4 regions of the Klebsiella sp. PL-2018 genome follow, and region 1 is predicted to be linked to each of the others. Evidence: predicted binding sites of a transcription regulator. Region 1 holds the regulator's gene; each other region holds the start of a gene.
What was found. The regulator CRP, encoded in region 1, controls carbon source genes, mostly activating them, when cyclic AMP is high. The targets are predictions, from matches to a motif close to ATGTGANNNNNNTCACAT.
Positions count from the first base shown of each region.

Region 2: the regulator CRP is predicted to act here: its motif matches at 951-968, upstream of ydfZ (putative selenium delivery protein YdfZ).
Region 3: the regulator CRP is predicted to act here: its motif matches at 774-791, upstream of adhE (bifunctional acetaldehyde-CoA/alcohol dehydrogenase).
Region 4: the regulator CRP is predicted to act here: its motif matches at 1,332-1,349, upstream of cdd (cytidine deaminase).

Region 1 is NZ_CP077673.1:5,389,642-5,391,843, reverse strand. Features, by position in the region: gene MKleb_RS25550 (YccS/YhfK family putative transporter) at 1-1,010, opposite strand, end outside; gene crp (cAMP-activated global transcriptional regulator CRP) at 1,062-1,694, opposite strand; gene MKleb_RS25540 (OsmC family protein) at 1,999-2,202, shown strand, end outside.
Region 2 is NZ_CP077673.1:3,145,511-3,147,712, reverse strand. Features, by position in the region: gene MKleb_RS14625 (GGDEF domain-containing protein) at 1-574, shown strand, start outside; gene ydfZ (putative selenium delivery protein YdfZ) at 640-843, opposite strand; gene MKleb_RS14615 (hypothetical protein) at 1,135-1,332, shown strand; gene MKleb_RS14610 (hypothetical protein) at 1,453-1,617, opposite strand; gene MKleb_RS14605 (DinI family protein) at 1,639-1,881, opposite strand; gene cybB (cytochrome b561) at 2,106-2,202, shown strand, end outside.
Region 3 is NZ_CP077673.1:2,358,901-2,361,102, reverse strand. Features, by position in the region: gene MKleb_RS10900 (YchE family NAAT transporter) at 1-531, opposite strand, end outside; gene adhE (bifunctional acetaldehyde-CoA/alcohol dehydrogenase) at 1,012-2,202, shown strand, end outside.
Region 4 is NZ_CP077673.1:3,986,148-3,988,349, forward strand. Features, by position in the region: gene MKleb_RS18590 (LysR family transcriptional regulator) at 1-68, shown strand, start outside; gene MKleb_RS18595 (CidA/LrgA family protein) at 190-588, shown strand; gene MKleb_RS18600 (CidB/LrgB family autolysis modulator) at 585-1,280, shown strand; gene cdd (cytidine deaminase) at 1,408-2,202, shown strand, end outside.

The DNA.
Region 1 (2,202 bases):
CGCGCGTATAGCGGGCGCTGGGTGCGCAGAACCCTGGCAATGCGGCTGAAGTGCCAGGCGCAGAACTGGCCAACCGGATTATCCGGATGCTGCCAGGCGATTTTTTCCAGCGCGCCGATCTGTTTATCCATCTGAAAGCGCTGAGGATAACGGTGGTAGAGGAGATCGTCCGCCAGCTCCCGCAGGCGGGCGGCAACGGTTTGCGCGTTCCAGCGAATCACCGCTTCCGCGTGGCTGCGCTCCACCAGTTTCTGCACCTCTTCCGGCTGATGAAGACTGACGGAAATATGTTCCTGAAGGTCCAGTCCAACCTGGAAAGCGCGCAGCAGGCGTTTGTGATCGCTGCGCTGGTTAGCCGCCAGCATATGCATCTGCTGATAGCACTGGGTAATCAGATCCACCACCTTCTGCTGGCGGTTGAGCAGCGGCGGCAGCGATGTGGCGGGGTCCGTATGCTGGGTAAGCAGACTGTATTTGGCCTCGCAGTAGTTGGCCAGCTCCCGGTAGAGCAGGCTTAATGATTCGCGCAGCGGCTGTTCGCGCCACAGCCAAAACCAGAACCAGTTAAACACGCCATACCATAAGGTGCCCATGGCGTAGATTAACAGCGGCTCCCAGATCGGCATATTGCCAGCGAGACTGAGGGTAAAAATAGCCGCGATAAGCGAGGCGGGCAGCAGCCGAGCGTGCAGGGAGCTGATTTCGGCGGTGACGCCGAGGATGAGCGCCAGACCCGTGAGGATCAGCGGCAAAGGGATGTCTCGCTGCAGAAGGAGCTGAACGATCAGGCTACAGCCGGCAAACAGGCTGCCGCCGATAATCAGGCGTTTAAAGAAGCGTTTATGCGGCGTATCCAGCCCGGCAACGTTGCAGCAGGCGGGAACTAGAGAAAACAGCAGCCCCTGCTGGAGATGACCGAGCAGAAGCCCAATCGCAACCGGCAGACACAACACCAGCGTTTGCCGCAGTGCATAGTTGACTTCCGGGTGGTAAATCAGCCTGCGCCACATGAGGGGAAAACAAAAACGGCGTATTGTTAGGCAATACGCCGTTTTACCGACTTAACGGGTACCGTAGACGACGATAGTTTTACCGTGCGCGGAGATCAGGTTTTGATCTTCCAGCATTTTCAGGATGCGGCCAACGGTCTCGCGGGAGCATCCGACGATCTGACCAATTTCCTGGCGGGTAATTTTAATTTGCATACCGTCCGGGTGGGTCATCGCATCCGGCTGTTTAGCCAGGTTCAGCAGCGTCTGAGCGATACGACCGGTAACGTCAAGGAAGGCGAGGTTGCCGACTTTCTCAGACGTGACCTGCAGACGACGAGCCATCTGCGAAGAGAGACGCATCAGGATGTCCGGGTTAACCTGGATCAGCTGACGGAACTTTTTGTAGGAGATTTCGGCCACTTCACATGCGGTTTTCGCACGTACCCAAGCGCTACGCTCCTGGCCTTCTTCAAACAAGCCTAATTCACCGATGAAATCGCCCTGATTAAGGTAAGAGAGGATCATCTCTTTACCTTCTTCATCCTTGATGAGTACAGCCACGGAGCCTTTAACGATGTAGTACAACGTTTCTGCTTTCTCACCCTGGTGGATCAGCGTGCTCTTTGATGGGTACTTATGAATGTGGCAATGAGACAAGAACCATTCAAGGGTAGGGTCTGTTTGCGGTTTGCCAAGCACCATGCGCGGTTATCCTCTGTTATAAGCTATCTCCGGGTGCCGACACTACACGGCATCCGGGCATGCAATCGTATTGAATCCCTATACCTGGGAATCCGGCTGAAATTTTTCTGCAGCCTGTAATGTGAAGTCCTCTGCATACATGCAGTACATCAATGTATTACTGTAGCATCCAGATTGTTTTAGCATAGCTTTCGCCGCATGTCTCCTGGTGTCTCGCTTCAGCATGACCCAGGTCGCCTTCCGTTGCTAGAATTGTTATGTACGCGTAATCTGTCAGGAAAATTACAGCCCTGGAGTTAAATTTATGCAAGCGCGAGTGAAGTGGGTTGAAGGGTTAACCTTCATCGGTGAGTCGGCTTCTGGTCACCAGATTCTGATGGACGGCAATTCCGGGGATAAAGCGCCTAGCCCAATGGAAATGGTACTGATGGCGGCAGGCGGATGCAGCGCGATTGATGTGGTTTCCATATTGCAGAAGGGCCGCCAGAACGTCACCAACTGCGAAGTT
Region 2 (2,202 bases), 2.2 Mb from region 1:
CCACAAGCCGCGCGCCTTTTCCGTGCATGAGATACAAATATTAAGCGACCTGGCCGCCATCGTTGAAGATGAATTCAAGGTGCTCGACGCGGCGACCGCCGATGAGCTGACGGGGCTGTTCAACCGCCGGGGTTTTATGTCGTTAGCGGAGTACGCGCTGCTGACGGCCAGGCGGCGCAATGAACCGGCGAGCCTCGTATTTATCGATCTCGATCGCTTTAAGCTGATTAACGATACCTGGGGTCATGAACAGGGGGATAAAGCCCTGACGGCGATGGCTGATTTGATGAAAGCCACCTTCCGGGAGTCGGATATCATTGCCAGGCAGGGCGGAGATGAGTTTATTATCCTGCTTGCTAATACTGCCCAGCAGGCGGCGGGCATCGCGATGGCGCAGCTAAGCAATAACGTTGCTGAGTATAATCAACAGGCGGGCAATCCGTGGCAGCTGGCCTTTTCCTGGGGCTGCGTTGAATACGACCCTGCAACGCATCATAGCCTCAATGAGATCGTTGCGGTGGCGGACCGGCGCATGTATCAGGCGAAGACCAGCCATGGCGCCGAGCGCCGGTAGGGAACCGCCCGGCGTCGCCAGCCGATATTCGGCGTCTGGCTGATGCCGCGGCGGCTTGCGCTTCCTTAGTGGAGACCAAGGCGGATCAGTTCAACGGGCTCGAACTTACCTTCCGTCCCTTCCACTTCGACTGTCTTATTACGGCGCAGCTGGGCTGGCGTTAAGCCCGTCGCGTGGATAGCGATAATTTTACCGGTTTTACCCGTCCCGTTAATCATCACCTGGCTGCCGTTAGTAATAGGATTGCGGTTACGATCGTAAGTGATCATGCTGATTTCTCCTTTTAATCATCGGGTGGTAACAATCGCTTCTCGCGCCGGGCTGCCCCCGGCGCGGACGTAATACCAATACGCCTCTCGGCCCGTCATTTTGTTGTTTTTGATCAACTTCACACTTTTTAGCGTCCCTCAACGGGCCAACGAGCCGTAGGCAGGCTTTGCCTGACCCGGAATCCGTACTGCTTTTGAAGACGATTTCGCGGGTATCAACCCCCGTGGAGGCCCGGGTTGCAGTCGCTGATGCGGCTGCTAAACTTTTTTCGGGCATAACGGAGCGGAACGATGAAGAACAAAGAAGAGCAAACGGGGCTGATTGGTCTTGCCATTGGCGCGGCGGTTATTGGCCTGGTCTCTGGCCAGAAGCCAATCAACCGGGAAAGCATTGTTGAAGAACTGGTGAGGCTGGGCAGACAGAAGGGGGATGGCGTCGAGGACGAGATTTTTATGCAGGCGGCAACGCTGGTGCGCAAGGGGGTATGATCCCGCCGGTAGAAGAAGCCCGGGTAGGCGAAAACCCGGGATTAAACGGGGAGGAAGGTCATCATAAGATACGCTATCACAATGCATATCAGCGCCATGTACCAGACAAAACTCATTCTGTTACCCGCCCTGTAGCGCCATGCCGGTCACCGCGTTAACCACGGTCGCGGCCATCAAAACGCCGCCGACGATAGCGCAGGCACGGTTTTTCCGGGTCGCCCCCAACGTCAACATCACCACCGCTGCGGCAAAAAGGGGGATGGCTATTATGCTGAAAGTATTCATCGTTTCCTCAACACTCGTCCGTTAATCTTCCTGCATCCACATATCGGCTTCTTCGAACATCTCCTGCACAGCGCGGCTGATCTGCTCCTTCTCGTGCTTGCTGGCGTCAGTATTGATGGAAGCCAGGGTCATCATCGGCTTAACGCGGACGTCGGCATCGGGAAAAATGCGATGCACTCGCTTCGTCAGTTCATTAAGAATGATCTCTTTAGCGCCGGCCAATCCCTCGAAATTTCTTTTGTCATAAATCAGCTCTACGAACATTTTTTATCCCGTTGATGATAATAGCAGGGAGTATTGTACTGTGATTATATACAGCGTCAAGGCCGAGGTATACGTTCCCCGTATTCCTGCGCCGGGGATAACTCGCCGCTTTTGCATTAAATGCGTGAAACCGACAATTGTTTTTTATAAGTACGTAAAAGTTAATGAATTTTTAATAAAAGGTGTTTATGTTGGCGATATCACCGTTTTATTAAGGGTTTCTCATGCGCGATAAATATTCTGGCCTGCAAATTGGCATCCACTGGCTGGTGTTTCTTTTAGTGATAGGCGCTTACGCGGCGATGGAGCTGCGGGGCTTTT
Region 3 (2,202 bases), 2.8 Mb from region 1:
CAGGCGAACCAGCCAGGGGGCCATACGGAAAATGCCCCAGCAGCACAGCGCGAAAAGCGCAATCGCAACTGAAAATCCCACAAAGTGGGCGATGCTATGGTAACGCGTGCCCCAGACAATGGTTGAACTGATGGCCCCGGGTCCCGCCATCAGGGGCAGCGCCAGCGGCACGACGCCGATACTTTCACGAATGGCCGTTTCTGATTTTTCTTGCTTGTTCTGTTTATCCTCGCCGAGCTTGCCGCTGATCATCGACATGGCGATGGTGACCACCAGAATCCCACCCGCAATACGGAAGGAGTCAATGGAAATACCGAAGATCTGGAGGATCGCATCGCCTAAAAACAGCGACGTGAGCAAGATAATGGCGACCGACAGGTTGGCTGTCAGGTTGGTTTTATTACGCACCGCCGCCGTCTGGTAGCTGGTCATACTGATAAAAACCGGGATAATGCCAACCGGGTTTACCAGCGCAAATAGCCCAATGAAAAATTTAAAGTAGGCTGAAAAATCAAACAATGATTGAATCACAGGGTGCTCCGCAGCATCATTAAAAATGGCTGTTGACAGTTACCGGCATAAAATATCCGCGAGAAGATACGCTGTTTGAAAGCATAATTCATCCCTGTTGACGCATAAGTGCATAATTTAAGCTCGGATGTTAGTTATTTGTTTCTGCAATGCTATTTAAGTCTTTAATTAGCATACCGTATCATTACACTTGATCAAACAGGTCAAAAAATGAACTGCTGAAAGGTATCAGCTTGGCTGATTATTGATTTAGATCACATAAATTGTACTCAGAAGTGAGTAACCTTGTTTACACACAGAAGAGGAGGCAAAGCAGCGGTACCTGAAAGAAAAAACAAAAGCTTTTTTAGTCAATCGGTGAAGTCAGAAGCACAAAATTCTTTACGTTAACATTTAAATGCAAGCCGTTAACACACTGTCTATACTGTCGAATCGAGCTACTGATTCACTAAAAAAGTTTAACATTATCAGGAGAGCATTATGGCTGTTACTAATGTCGCTGAACTTAACGCACTCGTCGAGCGCGTAAAAAAAGCCCAGCGTGAATATGCCAGTTTCACTCAAGAACAAGTAGACAAAATCTTCCGCGCCGCCGCTCTGGCCGCTGCAGATGCTCGAATCCCTCTCGCCAAGATGGCCGTTGCCGAATCCGGCATGGGCATCGTCGAAGATAAAGTGATCAAAAACCACTTTGCTTCCGAATACATTTATAACGCCTATAAAGATGAAAAGACCTGCGGCGTCCTTTCTGAAGATGACACCTTCGGTACCATCACCATCGCTGAGCCGATTGGTATTATCTGCGGTATCGTCCCGACCACTAACCCAACTTCAACCGCTATCTTTAAATCTCTGATTAGCCTGAAGACCCGTAACGCCATCATCTTCTCTCCGCATCCGCGTGCTAAAGATGCGACCAACAAAGCGGCTGATATCGTACTGCAGGCAGCTATCGCAGCCGGTGCGCCGAAAGATCTGATTGGTTGGATTGACCAGCCTTCCGTTGAACTGTCAAATGCGCTGATGCACCATCCGGATATCAACCTGATCCTTGCGACCGGCGGTCCGGGCATGGTTAAGGCGGCGTATAGCTCCGGTAAACCTGCCATCGGCGTAGGCGCAGGTAACACGCCTGTTGTTATCGATGAAACGGCTGATATCAAGCGTGCCGTTGCTTCCGTCCTGATGTCTAAAACCTTCGATAACGGCGTTATCTGTGCTTCTGAGCAATCCGTTGTGGTTGTAGATTCCGTATACGATGCCGTTCGCGAACGTTTCTCCAGCCACGGCGGCTATCTGCTGCAGGGCCAGGAGCTGAAGGCTGTTCAGAATATCATCCTGAAAAACGGCGCCCTGAACGCCGCGATCGTAGGTCAACCGGCGTATAAAATCGCTGAACTGGCCGGCTTCACCGTCCCTGTTTCCACCAAAATTCTGATTGGTGAAGTCACCGACGTTGATGAAAGCGAACCGTTTGCCCACGAAAAACTGTCTCCGACGCTGGCAATGTACCGTGCGAAGAACTTCGAAGACGCGGTTGATAAAGCTGAAAAACTGGTGGCAATGGGCGGTATCGGTCATACCTCTTGCCTGTATACCGACCAGGACAACCAGCCAGAACGCGTTGCTTACTTCGGTCAGCTGATGAAAACCGCACGTATCCTGATCAAC
Region 4 (2,202 bases), 1.4 Mb from region 1:
AAAGTGAAGCGCCGTCGCTGGCGCTGAGCCGATTTCTCCATTGCCTGTCCCTGCAATCTTCACTCTGACCGTCGCCCGGTCCGGTGTTCACGGTCTCTATCGCAGGTATGCGCAGAATTCATGATGTGATCGGTAGCACATTTTTGGCTTTAATTGTATGATGAATGCGGTTCATCAAGGGTTATTACCATGAGTAAATCACTGATTATTATCTGGCAGTATCTGCGCGCTTTCGTGCTCATCTACGCCTGCCTGTATGCGGGCATTTTTCTCTCTTCGCTCCTGCCGATCGCGATTCCCGGCAGCATTATTGGCATGTTGATTCTGTTTTTTCTGCTGGCGCTGCAAATCTTGCCTGCACAGTGGGTCAACCCCGGCTGCAACATCCTGATTCGCTATATGGCGCTGCTGTTTGTACCTATTGGCGTCGGCGTCATGCAGTACTGGGATTTACTGCGCGCGCAGTTTGGCCCGGTGGTGGTCTCCTGCGCGATAAGCACGCTGGTGGTCTTTTTAGTGGTCAGCTGGAGTTCACACCTGGTTCACGGTGAGCGCAAAGTGGTTGGGCAAAAAGGAAGTGAAAAATGATCCATGAAATCTGGTGGTCGCTGCCGTTAACCCTGGCCGTCTTTTTCCTTGCCCGCAGGCTGGCGGCGCGGTTTAAATTTCCGCTTCTCAACCCGCTGCTGGTCGCGATGGTGGTGCTGATACCTTTTCTGCTGATTACCGGCATCTCCTACGAGCGCTATTTCCAGGGCAGCAAAATTCTTAACGACCTGCTGCAGCCGGCGGTGGTGGCGTTGGCCTTTCCTTTGTATGAGCAGCTGCACCAAATCCGCGCCCGCTGGAAGTCAATCATCACCATCTGCTTTATCGGCAGCGTGGTGGCGATGGTCACCGGCACTACCGTTGCCCTGATGATGGGCGCAACCCCGCAGATTGCCGCCTCTATTTTGCCGAAATCGGTAACGACGCCGATCGCCATGGCGGTGAGCAGCAGCATTGGCGGGATCCCGGCGATCAGCGCGGTCTGCGTTATTTTCGTCGGCATTCTCGGCGCGGTCTTTGGCCACACCCTGCTGAATGTGATGCGCATCCGCACCAAGGCCTCGCGCGGGCTGTCGATGGGTACCGCATCCCACGCCCTGGGGACCGCCCGCTGCGCTGAGCTCGACTATCAGGAAGGGGCGTTCAGCTCGCTGGCGCTGGTGCTTTGCGGGATTATTACCTCGCTGGTCGCGCCGTTTTTGTTTCCGCTCATTTTAGCGGTGGTGGGTTAAATGTGATTTGAATCACATTTTTAAATGCAACACAGATTAGTTGCAATGACAATGAGATGTTTATCACATATACAGGTTGTAACCACCCGTACACTAGATTTCCATTACATTGTTATGAGGCAACGCCATGCACCCACGTTTTCAAGCTGTTCTTCCCCAACTGGCGGCGGACCTGCAAGCGGCCATCGCCCCGATGCTGGCCGACCCGCATTTCCCGGCCCTGCTGAATGCAGACCAGGTGGCAGCGCTGCAAAGCGCGACGGGGCTGGATGAAGACGCGCTGGCCTTTGCTTTGCTGCCGCTGGCGGCGGCCTGCGCGCGGGCCGATCTGTCGCATTTTAACGTCGGCGCGATTGCCCGCGGCATCAGCGGTACCTGGTACTTCGGCGGCAATATGGAATTTCTCGGCGCCACCATGCAGCAAACCGTGCACGCCGAACAAAGCGCCATCAGCCACGCCTGGCTGCGCGGCGAAAAATCCCTGCGGGCGATTACCGTGAACTACACCCCCTGCGGCCACTGTCGTCAGTTTATGAACGAATTGAACAGCGGCCTGTCGCTGCGCATCCACCTCCCCGGGCGCGAAGCGCATTCGCTGCAGCACTATTTGCCGGACGCTTTCGGCCCGAAAGATCTGGACATAAAAACCCTGCTGATGGATGAGCAGGACCACGGCTTCCCGCTCAGCGGCGACGCGCTGGCTCAGGCGGCGATTCAGGCGGCCAACCGTTGCCATATGCCTTACAGCAACTCACCATCCGGCGTTGCGCTGGAGCTGAAAGACGGTACTCTTTTCACCGGTAGCTATGCCGAAAATGCCGCCTTTAACCCGACGCTGCCCCCGCTGCAGGGTGCGCTGAATCTGCTGAGCCTCAACGGATACGATTACCCGGATATCCAGCGCGCGATCCTGGCCGAGAAG